DNA from 3 places in the Streptomyces sp. 3211.6 genome. Region 1 is predicted to be linked to each of the others. Evidence: riboswitches for the same ligand, from Rfam matches in the RefSeq annotation. Region 1 holds a riboswitch; each other region holds the start of a gene.
The links. A riboswitch is a leader RNA that binds a small molecule or an ion and turns the genes downstream of it on or off. The one in region 1 is predicted to bind cobalamin.
Positions count from the first base shown of each region.

Region 1 (5,409 bases):
CAGCACCCGCGGCGCCATCGCCACCGCACCCGCGATCGCCGCCCGCTTGCGCTGCCCGTACGACAGCAGGTGCGTCGGCCGGTCGCGCAGCGCGGTGATGTCGAGGGCGGCCAGCGCGGAGTCCACCCGCTCGCGGACCTCGGCCTGCGCCAGCCCGAGGTTCATCGGGCCGAAGGACACGTCCTGCTCCACCGAGGCCGCGAACAGCTGGTCGTCGGGGTCCTGCACCACCAGCTGGACGGTGGTGCGCAGCCGCGTCAGCCCCCGCCGGTCGTAGGACACCGGCGTACCCTCCAGCCGCAGCGCCCCCGACGCGGGCCGCAGGCCCCCGCTCAGCAGCCGCATCAGCGTGGTCTTGCCGCTGCCGTTGCGGCCCAGCAGCACCAGCGCCCGCCCCTCGGCGATCGCGAAGTCCACGCCCGACAGCACGGCCGGGCCGTCCTCGTACGCGTATCCCGCGCCGGCCAGTTCCACCAACGGGGTCACAGCCCCAGCTCCTTCAGTACGAGGGTCCCCGCGACCAGGGCGGCCAGGAGGGCGGCGGCGGCCGCCAGGAACCGCCGGGACAGCCGCGCCGGCGGGACCAGCACCCGCAGCGCGCCGTCGTAACCCCGCCCCGCGAGCCCCTCCTGGAGCCGGGCGGCGCGGTCGAAGGCCCGGACGAACGAGGTCGCCGCGAGCCCGGCCACCGAACGCCAGGCGGCGGCCCGCCCGGCCTGCCCGAGCCGGGCCGCCTGGGCCCGGCGGACCTGGGCGAGGGAGTCCAGCAGCAGGAAGCCGATCCGGTACATGACCAGGGCCACGTCCACCACCGGCGCGGGCACCCCGGCCCGCACCAGCCGCGGCAGCACGTCCGAGACGGGCGTGGTGAAGGCGAACAGCAGCACTCCCAGCGAGGCGGCCGAGGTGCGCAGCAGCAGGTCCAGCGCGTGCCGGGGCCCGTCCGGGGCCGGCGCGAGGAGCCCGTCGGGACCGCCCACCGACACAAGCAGCGGCAGCGCGCCGGTGACGCAGAACCCCAGCGGGACCCGGAAGGCCCGCCACAGCCGGCGCCCGGACACCCCGGCGGGCCCCAGCAGCACTGCCAGGGTCGCTGCGGCCACCAGCGGCCCGCCGGGCCACGGGGGCAGGCACACCGCGGTGACGGTCAGCCCGAACCCGAGCAGGGCCTTCTCCAGCGGATGGCGGCCCCGCCAGCGGCTGGAGTGCGCCGCGACGTCGATCGGCAGCACCGGCTACGGCTCCCGCGCGGGCTCGGCGGGGGCCTGCGCCCCGGCTCCGGCCGCCGTCTGCGCCAGGGCCTGGGCCGCGCCCTGCCGGCGGCCCCTGCGGACCCCGAAGTAGTACGCGAGCACGCCCGCGCCCAGGGCCGCCTGGAGGGCGAACAGGGCGGACTCCACCTCGCCCGACGGAGGCTCGTACAGCGGGGAGAACCAGGGCTCGTAGTCCGGCTCCAGCTCGGTGATGGCCGACTCCGCCTGGGCGTCGGCGCCCGCGAAGGGCTCCTCCTTGCCCTCGCCGAGCCCCAGCGCGAGCGGCAGCACGGCCAGTGCGGCCACCAGGAGCAGCAGCAGGGTGTTGATCTTGGCGTTCCGGCTCATCAGGCTGCCGCCCCCTCGGTCCGCTTGGCTCCGGTCAGCTTGGCGACCCCGAGCCGGACCAGGTCCGACTTGCTCGACTGCATCAGCAGCCGCATCACGAGCACCGTCAGCAGCCCCTCGCTGACCGCGAGCGGGATCTGGGTGAGGGCGAAGATGCCCGCGAACTTCTCCAGGGAGCCCGGGAATCCGCTCGACGGGTCCGGGAAGGCGAGGGCCAGCTGGACCGAGGTCACGCAGTAGGTGACCAGGTCGGCGAAGAAGGCGCCGAAGAAGACGGTGACCATCAGCGGGGCGCCGGACCTGCGCAGCAGCTTGTAGACCGCGTACCCGGCCCAGGGCCCGGCGATGGCCATCGAGAAGACGTTGGCGCCGAGGGTGGTGAGCCCGCCGTGCGCCAGCAGCAGGGCCTGGAACAGCAGGGTGATCGTGCCGAGCACCGCCATGATGGGCGGCCGGAAGAGGACGGCGCCGAGCCCGGTCCCCGTGGGGTGCGAGCAACTGCCCGTCACCGAGGGGATCTTCAGGGCGGACAGGACGAAAGTGAATGCACCGGACGCGCCGAGGAGCAGTGTGCTCTCGGGGTGGGACTTGACCTCGCGGGTCAGCGCGCGGACCCCGTGGACGACGAACGGGGCGGACGCGGCGCCCCAGGCGGCCGCGTGCAGCGGGGGCAGGAACCCCTCGGCTATGTGCATGAGTCGGGAGACCTCTCCAGCACCTCGTGGATGGACGTACGCGCCCCGGCCGGTCTCCTGGCTGACGGGTACTGCCGCCCCGGCTCCGCCTTCCCGGGTCCCTGCGGTCTCCCGCACGGTCCCAGTGGCTCCCGCGAGGGGTGGAGCTGGACTTCCCGATCACAGTGGCGAGGGCCGCACCGGTTTTCCACCGGTTTCCCGAACACCAAGGCCAGCTGACCCTAGTCGCCCGCACGGACCGGTATCAACCCGGACCGATCCGGCCGATCGGATGGCTCAATTCCGCTTCGCCCCCCGGAAGGGTGCCGAACGCTGGCGCGGGCGGCGGCGGCCCCGCAGGGTGGGGGCGTGGCCGCCTACGACTACTCCGACCTGTCCGCCGTCTACCTCAACTGCACCCTCAAGCGCTCGCCCGAGACCAGCAACACCGAGGGGCTGATCTCGCGGAGCCGCGCCGTCATGGAGTCGGCCGGCGCGCGGACCTCGCTGATCCGCGCCGTCGACCACGACATCGCCACCGGCGTCTGGCCGGACATGACCGACCACGGCTGGGAGAGCGACCAGTGGCCGGTGCTCTACAGCCAGATCATGGACGCCGACATCCTCGTCCTCTGCGGCCCCATCTGGCTCGGCGACAACAGCTCGGTCATGAAGCAGGTCATCGAGCGGCTCTACGCCTGCTCCTCGCTGCTGAACGACCGGGGCCAGTACGCCTACTACGGGCGGGTCGGCGGCGCGCTGATCACCGGCAACGAGGACGGCGTCAAACACTGCGCCATGAACGTCCTCTACAGCCTCCAGCACCTGGGCTACGCCATCCCGCCGCAGGCGGACGCGGGCTGGATCGGCGAGGCCGGCCCCGGCCCCTCGTACCTCGACCCGGGCTCCGGCGGCCCCGAGAACGACTTCACCAACCGCAACACGACGTTCATGTCCTGGAACCTGATGCACCTCGCGGCGCTCCTCAAGCGCGCCGGGGGCGTCCCCGCCCACGGCAACCAGCGCTCCGAGTGGGACGCCGGCTGCCGTTTCGACTTCCCGAACCCCGAACACCGCTGAGGGTGTCCGGCGTCCGGCGTCAGCAGGTGTTCGGATGGGCGATGTCCACCACGAGCCGCTCGGGCGCGTGCAGGACGGAGGTGCTGTAGGCGGGCGGGGTGTCGAAGGCGGCCCCGAAGGTCACGTACCCCTCGAAGTCACCGGTCAGGGCCAGGCCCTTGAGCTTGCTGAGGCTGATCTGCTGGAGCTTGGGGCCCTGGTAGACGTTGTTGCCCGCGTCGTCGTGGCCGGCGGCCGGGTGCAGGCGGATCTCCAGGAAGTACTTCCCCGGCAGCGGGACCGGCTTGCCGGAGCCGTCGTAGACCAGCTGGGAGACGGGAGTGACGGTGAAGGAGGGCACGGAGCCCTGGAGGTCGATCACGATCCGGTCGTACGTGCAGTGACCGCCCCAGCGGGCGTTGACGACGAGCGGGGTCGTGGAGCGGACGGCGGCCGGTGCGGCCGCCGAGGCCGGTGCGGCGAGCGCGAGCCCTGCGGTCAGCAGGGCACCTGTGGCCAGGGCCACGAACCGGCGGCGGTGCGGGTGGTGACGCATGGCGTCCCCCCGATCCTCTGAGACGGGGAATGACTGTCATCCGGTATGACATTCCCGGGGGCCCCGTGGTTGCACGGGGCGGCCCGCCGGCTCAGAAGGTCAGCAGTGCGCTCAGCTCGGCGTCCAGGTCGTAGTGGCGCTGCTCCTGCCCCCGTGGGACCAGCTCGGTCATCCGCCGGCACAGCCCGCGCAGGTCCTTGGCCCGCACGGAGACCACGCAGCCCCGCTCGCCGTTGCTCAGGGCCAGCAGGACGCGGGGCTCGGTGCCCGTCCACCGCGGCCACACCTGTATGTCGCCCTCCCCGGTGGCGCAGGTCTGCCCGTCGATCAGCAGCTCCCGCGAGAACACCCAGCGGGCGATCCGGACGCCGGCGCCCTGGAACTCCACGGCGACCTCGTAGGGCCGGTCCGTGCGGTAGACGAAGACGCCCTCCAGGGGGACCGGCAGCGGTGCGGCCTCCAGCCGCAGCGGCAGGACACGGTGTTCGGTGATGGCCATGGCGGCTGCCTCTCTTCGCGGGGTAACAGCGCCCCCCGAAGCACGCTAGTGCACGTACCGCCCGCCGCCCGGGGGCCGAAGGTCCCGACCCGGGCGGGCCGTGGGACCCCTCTTCCCCGGACGCGCGCAGGGGCCCGGCGCACCCGCGCCGGGCCCCTGCTCACCTCGTCACGCTGCGCCGAGCGGTCAGCACTCGATGACGTTGACCGCGAGACCGCCGCGCGCGGTCTCCTTGTACTTGACCTTCATGTCGGCGCCGGTCTCCTTCATGGTCTTGATGACCTTGTCCAGGGAGACCTTGTGGCTGCCGTCGCCGCGCATCGCCATCCGGGCCGCCGTGACGGCCTTGACCGCCGCCATGCCGTTGCGCTCGATGCACGGGATCTGCACCAGGCCGCCGACCGGGTCGCAGGTCAGGCCCAGGTTGTGCTCCATGCCGATCTCGGCGGCGTTCTCCACCTGCTCCGGGGAGCCGCCCAGCACCTCGGCCAGGGCGCCCGCCGCCATGGAGCAGGCGGAGCCGACCTCGCCCTGGCAGCCGACCTCGGCGCCGGAGATCGAGGCGTTCTCCTTGAAGAGCATGCCGATCGCGCCCGCGGCCAGCAGGAAGCGCACCACGCCGTCCTCGTCCGCGCCGGGCACGAAGTTCACGTAGTAGTGCAGGACGGCCGGCAGGACGCCCGCGGCGCCGTTGGTGGGCGCGGTGACGACGCGGCCGCCCGCCGCGTTCTCCTCGTTCACGGCCATCGCGTAGATCGTCGTCCACTCGCTGCGGTGCAGCAGCGGGTCGCCCTCGGTGCGCAGCTGGCGCGCCGTGGCGGCGGCCCGGCGCTTGACGCGCAGCCCGCCCGGGAGGATGCCCTCGCGGGACATGCCGCGCGAGACGCAGGACTGCATGACCCGCCAGATCTCCAGGAGGCCCTCGCGGATCTCCTCCTCCGTCCGCCAGGCCTTCTCGTTCTCCATCATCAGGGAGGAGATCGACAGGCCGGTCTCGTTCGCGAGACGGAGCATCTCGTC
Region 1 is NZ_RBXC01000001.1:5,504,793-5,510,201, forward strand. It holds gene BX286_RS25580 (ATP-binding cassette domain-containing protein) at 1-486, opposite strand, end outside; gene cbiQ (cobalt ECF transporter T component CbiQ) at 483-1,232, opposite strand; gene BX286_RS25590 (energy-coupling factor ABC transporter substrate-binding protein) at 1,236-1,601, opposite strand; gene BX286_RS25595 (energy-coupling factor ABC transporter permease) at 1,601-2,296, opposite strand; cobalamin riboswitch at 2,326-2,521, opposite strand; gene BX286_RS25600 (flavodoxin family protein) at 2,645-3,355, shown strand; gene BX286_RS25605 (hypothetical protein) at 3,375-3,890, opposite strand; gene BX286_RS25610 (SsgA family sporulation/cell division regulator) at 3,982-4,389, opposite strand; gene BX286_RS25615 (L-serine ammonia-lyase) at 4,576-5,409, opposite strand, start outside.

Region 2 (5,409 bases), 230 kb from region 1:
CGCGCCTCCGGGGAGTTGATGTGCTTGTACAGCGTCAGGACCAGGTTGTTCGCCACGATCGAGTCGCCCGTCGCGAAGAACGCCACCAGACGGCCGATCATGTGCTGCTCGGCCGGCGTCAGCTTCGCCAGGTCGGCGACGTCGGAGTGGAGGTCGACCTCCTCCACCGTCCAGGTGTTCTTGATCGCGTCCCGGTAGCGCTCGTAGAAGTCCGGGTAGCGCATCGGGCGGAGCGTGAGCTCGAATCCCGGGTCGAGGAGGTTCTTCTTCTCGGTGGAGCTCATTACTGGCAGGCCTCGCAGGACTCGGGGTTCTCAAGGGAGCAGGCCAGCGCCTCGGCGTCCATCGCCTGGGGCAGCTGGGTGGGGGTGGCGGCGGCCGGGACGGCGGTGCCGGAGGCCGCGCGGGCGATCTTCGTCGCCGGGCGCGAGCGCAGGTAGTACGTGGTCTTCAGGCCCTGCTTCCAGGCGTACGCGTACATCGAGCTGAGCTTGCCGATGGTGGGCGTCTCCAGGAACAGGTTCAGCGACTGGCTCTGGTCCAGGTACGGCGTACGGGCCGCCGCCATGTCGATCAGGCCGCGCTGCGGGATCTCCCACGCCGTGCGGTACAGCTCGCGGACCTCCGCCGGGATCCAGCCGAAGCCCTGGACGGAGCCGGAGGAGTCGCGCAGCGCCTCGCGGGTCTGCGCGTCCCAGACGCCCAGCTTCTTCAGGTCCTCCACCAGGTAGGCGTTGACCTGCAGGAACTCACCGCTGAGGGTCTCGCGCTTGAAGAGGTTGGAGACCTGCGGCTCGATGCACTCGTACACGCCCGCGATCGAGGCGATCGTCGCCGTCGGGGCGATCGCCAGGAGCAGCGAGTTGCGCATGCCGGACTTCGCGATGCGGGCGCGCAGGGCGTCCCAGCGCTCGGGCCAGTGGCGCTCGGTCTCGTAGTGGTCGGGGTGCAGGACGCCCTGGGCGGTACGGGTCTCGGCCCAGGCCGGGAGCGGTCCGCTGCGCTCGGCGAGGTCGCACGAGGCCTCGTACGCGGCGAGCATGATGCGCTCGGAGATCTGCGTGGACAGCGCCTTCGCCTCGGCGGAGTCGAAGGGCAGGCGCAGCTTGAAGAAGACGTCCTGGAGGCCCATCGCGCCCAGGCCCACCGGACGCCACTTGGCGTTGGAGCGGCCGGCCTGCTCGGTCGGGTAGAAGTTGATGTCCACCACGCGGTCGAGGAAGGTCACGGCCGTGCGGACGGTCTCGTCCAGTCGCTCCCAGTCCATCGCGCCGTCGGCGACGAAGGCGCCGAGGTTGACGGAGCCGAGGTTGCAGACGGCGGTCTCGCCGTCGTTGGTGACCTCGATGATCTCGGTGCAGAGGTTGGAGGAGTGGACCACCGTGCCCGGGAGCGCGGTCTGGTTCGCGGTCCGGTTGGAGGCGTCCTTGAACGTCATCCAGCCCTGGCCGGTCTGCGCGAGGGTGCGCATCATGCGGCCGTACAGGTCACGGGCCGGCATGGTCTTCTTGGCGAGCCCGGAGGCCTCGGCCTTGGTGTAGGCGGCGTCGAACTCCTCGCCGTAGAGGTCCACCAGTTCGGGGACGTCGGCGGGGGAGAACAGCGACCACTCGGCGTCGGCGTTCACGCGGCGCATGAACTCGTCCGGGATCCAGTGGGCGAGGTTCAGGTTGTGGGTGCGGCGCTGGTCCTCGCCGGTGTTGTCGCGGAGCTCCAGGAACTCCTCGATGTCCGCGTGCCAGGTCTCCAGGTAGACGGCGGCGGCGCCCTTGCGGCGGCCGCCCTGGTTCACGGCGGCGACGGAGGCGTCGAGGGTCTTCAGGAACGGGACGATGCCGTTGGAGTGGCCGTTGGTGCCGCGGATCAGCGAACCGCGGGCGCGGATGCGCGAGTAGGACAGGCCGATGCCGCCGGCGTGCTTGGAGAGGCGGGCGACCTGGTGGTAGCGGTCGTAGATGGAGTCCAGCTCGTCCAGCGGGGAGTCGAGGAGGTAGCAGGAGGACATCTGCGGGTGCCGCGTGCCCGAGTTGAACAGGGTGGGGGAGGACGGCAGGTAGTCGAGGCGGCTCATCAGCCGGTACAGCGAGGCCACTTCCTCGACGGCGCGGACGCTCTCGTCCTCCGCCAGGCCGCAGGCCACGCGCAGCATGAAGTACTGCGGGGTCTCGATCACCTGACGGGTGTGCGGGTGGCGCAGCAGGTAGCGGCTGTGCAGGGTGCGCAGGCCGAAGAAGCCGAAGCGGTCGTCGGCGCCCTCCGCGAGGGCGTGCTCGACGAGGGCGTTCAGGCGGGCGGCGTGGGTGGCGACGAACTCGGCGGTGCGGTCGGCGATCAGGCCCTCGCGGTGGCCGACGGCGACGGACTCGGCGAAGGAGGTCGAGCCCTGGCCGGCGGCCTCGTCGGCGACGGCCAGCGTGAGCAGGCGGGCGGCGAGGCGGGAGTAGGCCGGGTCCTCGGAGATCAGGCCGGCGGCGGCCTCGGTGGCCAGCCCGCGCAGCTCGGCCTCGTCGGCGGCGGAGCTGCGGCCGCGCAGGGCGGCGGCGGCGACCCGGCCGGGGTCGGTGTCGGGGAGGTCGGCCGTGAGCTCGGTGAGGATCCGCAGCAGGGCGGCCCCGGGACCTTCTGCTTCGGGGTGGTCGGACTCGGCGCGCGGTGCGGCGGGCGCGATGGTCACGGGGGAGCTCTCCCTCACTCGGCCCGGTCATCGGCGGAGCGGGGCGCGAGCGGGCGCACGCGGGCAGGGGCCCGTCAGGGCAGCACCGCATGGCGTCCACCGGCCCAACCGCGAGGCCCGGACGAATCGACACCCCGGGTCGGTCGATCCGGGGGTACTGCCGGCAGGTCTTCGGACTCGCGGACACGCCGGTGGGCGTACGTCACACCGTTGCGGGACAGTTCCGGATTCCCACCGGATTCCCCTGCGGCGGCAGCAGCCATGAGCATACATGTGGGGGCGACCCGATGCGGTAGCCCCCACATGTTGTGTCGGCTGCATGCGGAGCGTGGCGTCACAGCTCCAGTCGGTACGTGAGCAGCGTCAGTTGCGGGATGGGCGACCAGTCCAGTTCGGGCGTGCGGACGAAGCCGAGCCGCTCGTAGATCCGCTGGGCCCCGCGCATGGCCGGCTGGGTGGACAGCACCAGTGCGGTGACCCCCTCCAGGGCGCGGGCCCGTTCGGCACAGGCCCGTACGAGCGCCTCCCCGACGCCCTGCCCGCGCGCCTCGGCGGTCACCGCGAGCATCCGGAACTCGGCCTCGTGTGGCCCGGCGATGTCCGCGAGCCGGCTCCCGGGCGGGGCGAAGGTCACCCCGCCGAGGAGCACCCCGTCGCGGACGGCGACGAGCACCTCCCCGTCGGCGGCCCGCCCGGCGACGTCGCGGAGCACGTTCAGGTAGTGGTCGTCGTCGTTGAGGTCGAGCAGCCCGTCCCCGGTGTAGGCCTGCCCGGTGATCTCCCCGAGCCGCGCGTACTCGTCTTCCCTTGCCGTCCTGATGTCGAAGTCCATGCCGCCGAGTGTGCCGGACGGGTGTCGGTGGTCGGCGCTATCGTCGGAGACAGCACCGTCGAGGAAGACGAGCGAGGCATGACCGTGATGACAGACCAACCCCACATGCTGACTGAGGATTTTGAAGCCGTGGCGCGCATAGCGGCCCGTGAGAGGGCGGGGACACGGCTGGAGTTCATCGACGGGGTCATCAGGAGCAAGGCCATGCCAGACGGGGACCACGGGCGGATCATCCAGTGGCTGCTCAAGATCTGCATGCAGTCCCGGCCCGAGTTGTTCCTGCATCCGGGGCAGGGGATCAAGGCGGAACAGTACCGGGAGGGCCGCGCCATTCCGGACGGGGTCCTGGCGCACGAGGACGCGTTCGTCGGACAAGGCGACTGGGTCGAGCCGGATCCGATCCTCATGGCCGTCGAGGTAACCTCGTGGGACTCCGACACCCGTCGACGGGACCATGTCGAGAAGCCCCGCGCCTACGCGGAGACCGGCATCCCCGTATACCTGCTGATCGACCGGGCCAAGTGCGAGGTCTCCGTCTACAGCCAGCCCAACGGGCAGCGATACGAGAGCGTCCACGTCGTGGCGTACGGCAAGGAGATCGAGCTGCCGGACCCCGTTGGCATCACGCTCCAGACCGAGCCCCTCAAGGACTGGGTGCGCTGACCCCGCATACGCACGAGGGGCCCCGCCGGATAACCGGCGGGGCCCCTCGGTAACCGCTCAGCAGCAGCGGAAGCCCTCCCGCGGGTCCGCCTCGCGGGAGTCCGTCCGCGCCCGTTCGAAGGCGCGGCGGGTCATGACCTCGGCCTCGGGGTCGTGGGAGCGGGCGTGGGCGACGTAGCGGTCGTACGCGGCCTCGCCGGAGAACTCCCGTACGAAGTACCGGGCCTTCGCCAGCGCCGCCCGGACCGCGCCGCTCATGCGACCGGGTCCTTCACGCGGCCGCCGCCCCCGTCGAGGCCGGCTGCGGCGAGCTGGGCCTTCTCCTCGGCCGTGGCGATGAGCCCCGCCGGTGCGATGATCTTCGACTCGGTCCACGGGACCTCGCTCAGGCGGACCGACCCGGGGTCGGAGACGGCCTTGAAGCAGGTGCGGGCCGCGTCCAGCAGGACGATGATGATCAGCGCCGCGAAGAGGGCCGAGAGGACCCCGTCGACCGTGGCGTTGGTGACCACGGTGTGCATCTCGTCCATGGTCTTGGCGGGCGGCAGCAGCTTCCCGGAGTCGATGCCCGTCTGGTACTTGTCGCGCTGGGCGAAGAAGCCGATCTTCACGTCGTCCGAGAAGATCTTCTGGTAGCTCGCGGTGAGGGTGACGGCCACGTCCCATGCCAGCGGGACGGCCGTGACCCAGGCCCACTTGAGCCGGCCCGACTTCACCAGCAGGGTGGTGCACACGGCGAGGGCGACCGCCGCGAGGAGCTGGTTCGCGATGCCGAACAGCGGGAAGAGCTGGTTGATGCCGCCCAGCGGGTCCTTGACGCCGACCCACAGGAAGTAGCCCCAGCCGCCGACGACGACCGCGCTGGCCAGCCAGACACCGGGCTTCCAGCTGACGTCCTTGAAGGACTTGTGCACGTTGCCCAGGGTGTCCTGGAGCATGAAGCGGCCGACCCGGGTGCCCGCGTCCACCGTCGTCAGGATGAACAGGGCCTCGAACATGATGGCGAAGTGGTACCAGAACGCCTTCATCCCGGCCCCGCCGACCACGGCGGAGAAGATCTCCGACATCCCGAGCGCGAACGTGGGCGCACCGCCCGTGCGCGACAGCAGGGTGGTCTCCTCGACGTCCTTCGCGGCCTGGGCGAGGGCGTCCGGGGTGATGGCGAAGCCGAAGTGGCCGACCGCCGCGGAGGCGGACTGGACGGTGGTGCCGATGGCTCCGGCGGGGGAGTTGACGCCGA
Region 2 is NZ_RBXC01000001.1:5,271,280-5,276,688, forward strand. It holds gene BX286_RS24535 (ribonucleotide-diphosphate reductase subunit beta) at 1-284, opposite strand, end outside; gene BX286_RS24540 (ribonucleoside-diphosphate reductase subunit alpha) at 284-2,674, opposite strand; cobalamin riboswitch at 2,819-2,953, opposite strand; gene BX286_RS24545 (GNAT family N-acetyltransferase) at 3,009-3,506, opposite strand; gene BX286_RS24550 (Uma2 family endonuclease) at 3,585-4,169, shown strand; gene BX286_RS24555 (YbdD/YjiX family protein) at 4,227-4,427, opposite strand; gene BX286_RS24560 (carbon starvation CstA family protein) at 4,424-5,409, opposite strand, start outside.
Region 2: it holds a riboswitch for cobalamin, as region 1 does, so the genes downstream of both, BX286_RS24540 (ribonucleoside-diphosphate reductase subunit alpha) here and BX286_RS25595 (energy-coupling factor ABC transporter permease) in region 1, are expected to answer to the same signal.

Region 3 (5,409 bases), 690 kb from region 1:
AAGTTGCGGCCCGTCGGGAGGACGTTGACCAGGCCGCGGAGGGGGGAGCCGGAGGGGCCGGCCGGGACGAAGCCGCCGTCCAGGGCGGTGAGGACGTTCGTGATCTCGGCCGTGGTGCCGGCCAGGCGGGGGGCCACCTCGTTCGCCGCGAAGGTGAGGATGTCGGAGACCGCCTGAGGGTGGCCGGCCGAGATGGTGGCTACCGCCTCGGGGGACCAGTTCGCGTCCTCCATCGCCTGGACCAGGGCGCGGGCCGTCTCCTCGACGGTGTCCGCCGCGGTGCGGGTGGCCGCCGACTCGTCGAGGCCGAGGGCCTCGCGCAGGCCGGGCAGGGCGGAGGTGCCGCCCCAGATCTGGCGGGCGCGCAGGATGGACAGGATCAGGTTGACGCGGGCCTCACCGGTCGGGGCGCCGCCCAGGACGTGCAGGCCGTCGCGGATCTGGGCGTCCTTGACCTCGCACAGCCAGCCGTCGACGTGGAGGAGGAAGTCGTCGAAGCCGTCGTCGTCGGGGCGTTCGTCCAGGCCGAGGTCGTGGTCGAGCTTCGCCGCCTGGATCAGGGTCCAGATCTGTGCGCGGATCGCCGGGAGCTTGGACGGGTCCATGGAGCTGATCTGGGCGTACTCGTCCAGGTGCTGTTCGAGGCGGGCGATGTCGCCGTACGACTCGGCGCGCGCCATCGGCGGGACCAGGTGGTCGACCAGGGTGGCGTGCACCCGGCGCTTGGCCTGGGTGCCCTCGCCCGGGTCGTTGACCAGGAAGGGGTAGACGAGGGGGAGGTCGCCGAGGGCCGCGTCCGGGGAGCAGGAGGCGGACAGGCCCGCGTTCTTGCCGGGCAGCCATTCGAGGTTGCCGTGCTTGCCCAGGTGGATCATGGCGTCGGCGCCGAAGCCGCCGTCGGCGGCCGATGCCTGGATCCAGCGGTAGGCGGCCAGGTAGTGGTGCGAGGGCGGCAGGTCCGGGTCGTGGTAGATCGCGATCGGGTTCTCGCCGAAGCCGCGCGGCGGCTGGATGAGGATGAGGAGGTTCCCACGGCGCAGGGCGGCGAGGACGATGTCGCCGTCCGGGTTCGAGGAGCGGTCCACGAACATGTTGCCGGGGGCTTCGCCCCAGTGCTCCTCGACGCTCTCGCGGAGGTCCGCGGGCAGCTCGGCGAACCAGCGCTTGTAGTCGGCCGCCGGGATGCGGACCGGGTTGCGGGCCAGCTGCTCCTCGGTGAGCCAGTCCTGGTCGTGGCCGCCGGCCTCGATCAGGGCGCGGATCAGCTCGTCGCCGTCGCCGGAGACCAGGCCCGGGATGTCGGCGGCGGGGCCGAAGTCGTAACCGGCCGAGATGAGGGTGCGCAGGAGTTCCACCGCGCTGGCCGGGGTGTCCAGGCCGACCGCGTTGCCGATGCGGGAGTGCTTGGTGGGGTACGCGGAGAGGACCAGCGCGATCTTCTTGTCGGCGGCGGCGATGTGCCGCAGGCGGGCGTGGCGGACGGCGATGCCGGCCACGCGGGCGGCGCGTTCGGCGTCGGCGACGTAGGCGGGCAGGCCGTCCTCGTCGATCTCCTTGAAGGAGAACGGGACGGTGATCAGCCGGCCGTCGAACTCGGGCACGGCGACCTGGGTGGCGGCGTCGAGCGGGGACAGGCCCTCGTCGTTCTCCTCCCAGTTGCCGCGCGAGCCCGTCAGGCACAGGGCCTGGAGGATCGGCACGCCGAGACCGGCCAGGGCGCCCGCGTCCCACGACTCGTCGTCCCCGCCCGCCGAGGCGGTGGCGGGGCGGGTGCCGCCGGCGGCGAGGACGGTGGTGATGACCGCGTCCGCGCCGGACAGGGCCTGGAGGAGTTCCGGCTCGGGCGTGCGCAGGGAGGAGACGTACAGGGGGAGCGGGCGGCCGCCCTTGGCCTCGATGGCGTCGCACAGGGCGTGGACGAAGGCGATGTTGCCGCTCATCTGGTGGGCGCGGTAGTAGAGCACCGCGACCTGGGGGCCGGTCGCCTCCGTGGCGGGGCGCTCCAGGGGGCCCCAGGTGGGGGAGGCGGCCGGGGGCTCGAAGCCGTGGCCGGTGAGCAGGACCGTGTCGGAGAGGAAGCGGGCCAGCTGGCCGAGGTTGGCCGGGCCGCCGTGCGCGAGGTAGCCGTGCGCCTCGGCGGCGATGCCGATCGGGACCGTGGAGGCCTCCATCAGCTGGGCGTCCGGGGCCTGTTCGCCGGTCAGGACCACCACGGGGCGGGTCTGGCCGGGGGCGAGGAGCACGTCGAGGCCCTCCTGCCAGGCGCGCAGGCCGCCGAGGAGGCGTACGACGACCAGCTCGGCGCCGTCGAGGAGGCCGGGGAGGTCGTCGAGGGGGAGGCGGGAGGGGTTCGCGAACCGGTACGGCACGGGGCCGCCGGCGGTGTTCGCGGCGCGGGCGCTGAGCAGATCGGTGTCGGACGTCGACAGCAGCAGGATCATGCGGCGGCAGGCCTTCCTCGGGGTTTCCGCGCCCCGGGCAGTGAGGACAGCGGGAGTTCCTGACTCACCCGGCGGATCGCTCCGCGGGGCTCACAGTGGCGGGACCGCGCCGGAATCGCACCGGGCTTCCTCCCATGTCGCCGTCCTCGGCGATGACGGGCCGAGTGGTCCGCCGGAAGGTCATCTTAGGTGGCCTTTTCCCTGGCCGGGAGGTGGGGTGGCCCGGTGGGGTGGGTCGGTCTCGCGGGCGGGTGGGGTGTGGTGGGGTGCGGTGCGGTGCGGTGCGGTGCGGTGCGGTGCGGTGTGCCGTGGGGGCTCTGCCCTCGGGGCTGCGCCGCAAACGCCGGGCGGGGGTGGGGGCCGCTGCGCGGAGCCGTCTCCCCGCCCCGCCCTTTCGCCGTCTCTCCGCCAGCTACCGCTGGGAGGTGCCCCCAGGGGCTCCGCCCCGGACCCCGCGTCTCGGACGCCGGCGAGGCCGGATTTCGCCCGGCGGGGTCCGGACGCTCACGGCGGATCCCCTGGTCGGGGTGGCGACGGACACAGGTCGGGGGTGGGGAATCGTGGGTATGCTCGCGGCCATGCCGCCCCAGCCACCTTCCGCCGCATCGCGGGACGAACCCGTCATACGTGACCGCGGTGACGCCTGTCCCGGCGCGTTGCGGCTGCACGCCGCCGACGACGGCTACCTCGCGCGCGTCCGGATCCCCGGCGGGCTGCTCACCACGCGGCAGGCCGTCGCCCTCGGAGACGCCGCCGACCGGTTCGGCGATGGGCACCTGGAGCTCACCTCCCGCGGCAACGTCCAGCTGCGCGGTCTCGCCGAAGGCTGCGGCGGCGGGCTCGCGGAGCTCCTGGACGGAGCCGGGCTGCTGCCCGCGCCCAGCCATGAGCGGGTGCGCAACATCGTGGCCACCCCGGTGGCCGGGCCCCAAGTCGTGGGCTGGGTCCGGGAACTCGACCGGCTGCTGTGCGCCAGCGCCCGGGCGGCGGAGCTGTCCGGCCGGTTCCTGTTCGCCCTCGACGACGGGCGGGGGGACGTGGCCGCCCTCGACCCCGATGTGACCGTGCTGGCACGCGGTCCCGAGGCCGCCCGCGGCCCGGGAAGTTCCACGGATCCGGACGGCGCGGCGGTCCCTGCGGGTCCTGTCGGTCCCAGGGGTTCCGATGGCCTCGACGGCCGTGGTGGCCTCGACAGCCTTGACGGATTCGGTGGCCGCGACGGCGGCGACGGCCGCGGTGGCCGCGGTGGCCGCGGTGGCCGCGTCGGGCTCAACAGCCCCGGTGGCCCTGACGGCCGCGGTGGCCGCGACAGGCTCAACGGCCCCCACGGCAGGCTCAATGGCCCCGAGGGCCATGGTGGCCTCGACGGATTCGATGGCTGCGAAGGCCGCGAAGGCCGCGAAGGCCGCGATGGCGGTGGCCGCGGTGGCTTCGATGGCCTCGACGGCCGTGGTGGCCTTGACGGTTTCGGTGGCTGCGAAGGCCTCAATAGCCGCGATGGCGGTGGCCTTGACGGCCGCGGTGGCCGCGACGGCCCCGGTGGCCCGAAGGGGGCCGGCGGATCTGGCGGTTCCGGGGCCGGGGCGGAGGCCGGGGTCGGTAGCGGCGGTGGGCGGCGGGCCCTCGTACGGCTCGGAGCCGGGCGTGGTGCCGTCGAGGTCGCGGCCGTCGATGCCGCACGGGCCGCTCTGTGTGCCGCAGAGTACTTCCTCGATGTCGTCGGTACCGCCGGGACCCGGGCCTGGCGGCTTGCCGAATTGCCCCCCGAACACGCCTTGGACGAGTGGGAGTTCGTTCGGCGCCTAGCCGACGCAGGGATCGCCGCCGGGCACGTGCCCGAGGTGGCCTGGCCGTACGCCGAGCCGCCCCGGCCCGGGCGCGTGGGCGCGGCCGGGCTGTGCGTGCTGCCCCCGCTCGGGCGGGTCGGCACCGCGCAGTGGCGGGTCCTGGCCGAGGCCGCCGACGGCGGCGACGGCGAGCTGCGCGTCACCCCGTGGCGCAGCCTCGTCCTCCCGCGCGCGGACGCCGACGGCGCCGCACGCATCGAGGCGGCCGGCCTCGTCGTCCGGCCCGAAAGCCCCTGGCGGGCCGTCACCGCCTGTACGGGCAAGCCCGGTTGCGTCAAGTCCCTCGCGGACGTACGCGCCGACGCGCGTGCCGTCGTAAGGGAACAGAAGGCCGCCGGGGAACTGCCCGTGCACTGGTCGGGCTGCGCCCGCCGGTGCGGGCATCCGCGCGGCACCGCCTGGGCGGACCTCGTCGCCACCCCCGACGGCTACGAACTCGACGGGCGGCCCGTCCCGCACGCAGACCTGGCGGCCGCCCTCACGGCCGCACGCACCACCCCCACCACAACCGAAGCCGCAGTGAAGAAATGAGCGAGTACACCGTGTTCGAGTACGAGAAGGACGGCGCCGCGATCTACCGCCAGTCCTTTGCCACGATCCGCGCCGAGGCGGACCTCTCCGGGCTGCCCGCCTCGGTCGCCCAGGTCGCGGTGCGCATGATTCACGCCTGCGGCATGACCGACCTCCCCCAGGACCTCGGCTACACCCCCGAGGTCGTCCTGCGCGCCCGCGCCGCGCTGCACGCCGGCGCGCCGGTCCTGTGCGACGTGCAGATGGTCGCCAGCGGCGTCACCCGCAAGCGGCTGCCCGCCGGCAACGAGGTGATCTGCACCCTCTCCGACCCGGCCGTGCCCGCGCTCGCCGCGAAGATGGGCACCACCCGCAGCGCCGCAGCCCTCGAAGTCTGGCGCGACCGGGGCCTGTTGGAGAACTCCGTCATCGTCGTCGGCAACGCCCCGACCGCGCTGTTCCGGCTGCTGGAGATGATCGAGGAGGGCGCCCCGCGCCCCGCCGCCGTCATCGGCGTGCCCGTGGGCTTCATCGGCGCCGCCGAGTCCAAGGACGCCCTCGCCGCCCACCCCTCGGGCCTCGACCACCTGATCGTGCGCGGCCGGCGCGGC
Region 3 is NZ_RBXC01000001.1:6,189,857-6,195,265, forward strand. It holds gene cobN (cobaltochelatase subunit CobN) at 1-2,441, opposite strand, end outside; cobalamin riboswitch at 2,474-2,631, opposite strand; partial or broken gene BX286_RS37910 (cobalamin biosynthesis protein CobG) at 3,008-3,521, shown strand; gene BX286_RS38095 (hypothetical protein) at 3,506-4,819, shown strand; gene BX286_RS28520 (precorrin-8X methylmutase) at 4,816-5,409, shown strand, end outside.
Region 3: it holds a riboswitch for cobalamin, as region 1 does, so the genes downstream of both, cobN (cobaltochelatase subunit CobN) here and BX286_RS25595 (energy-coupling factor ABC transporter permease) in region 1, are expected to answer to the same signal.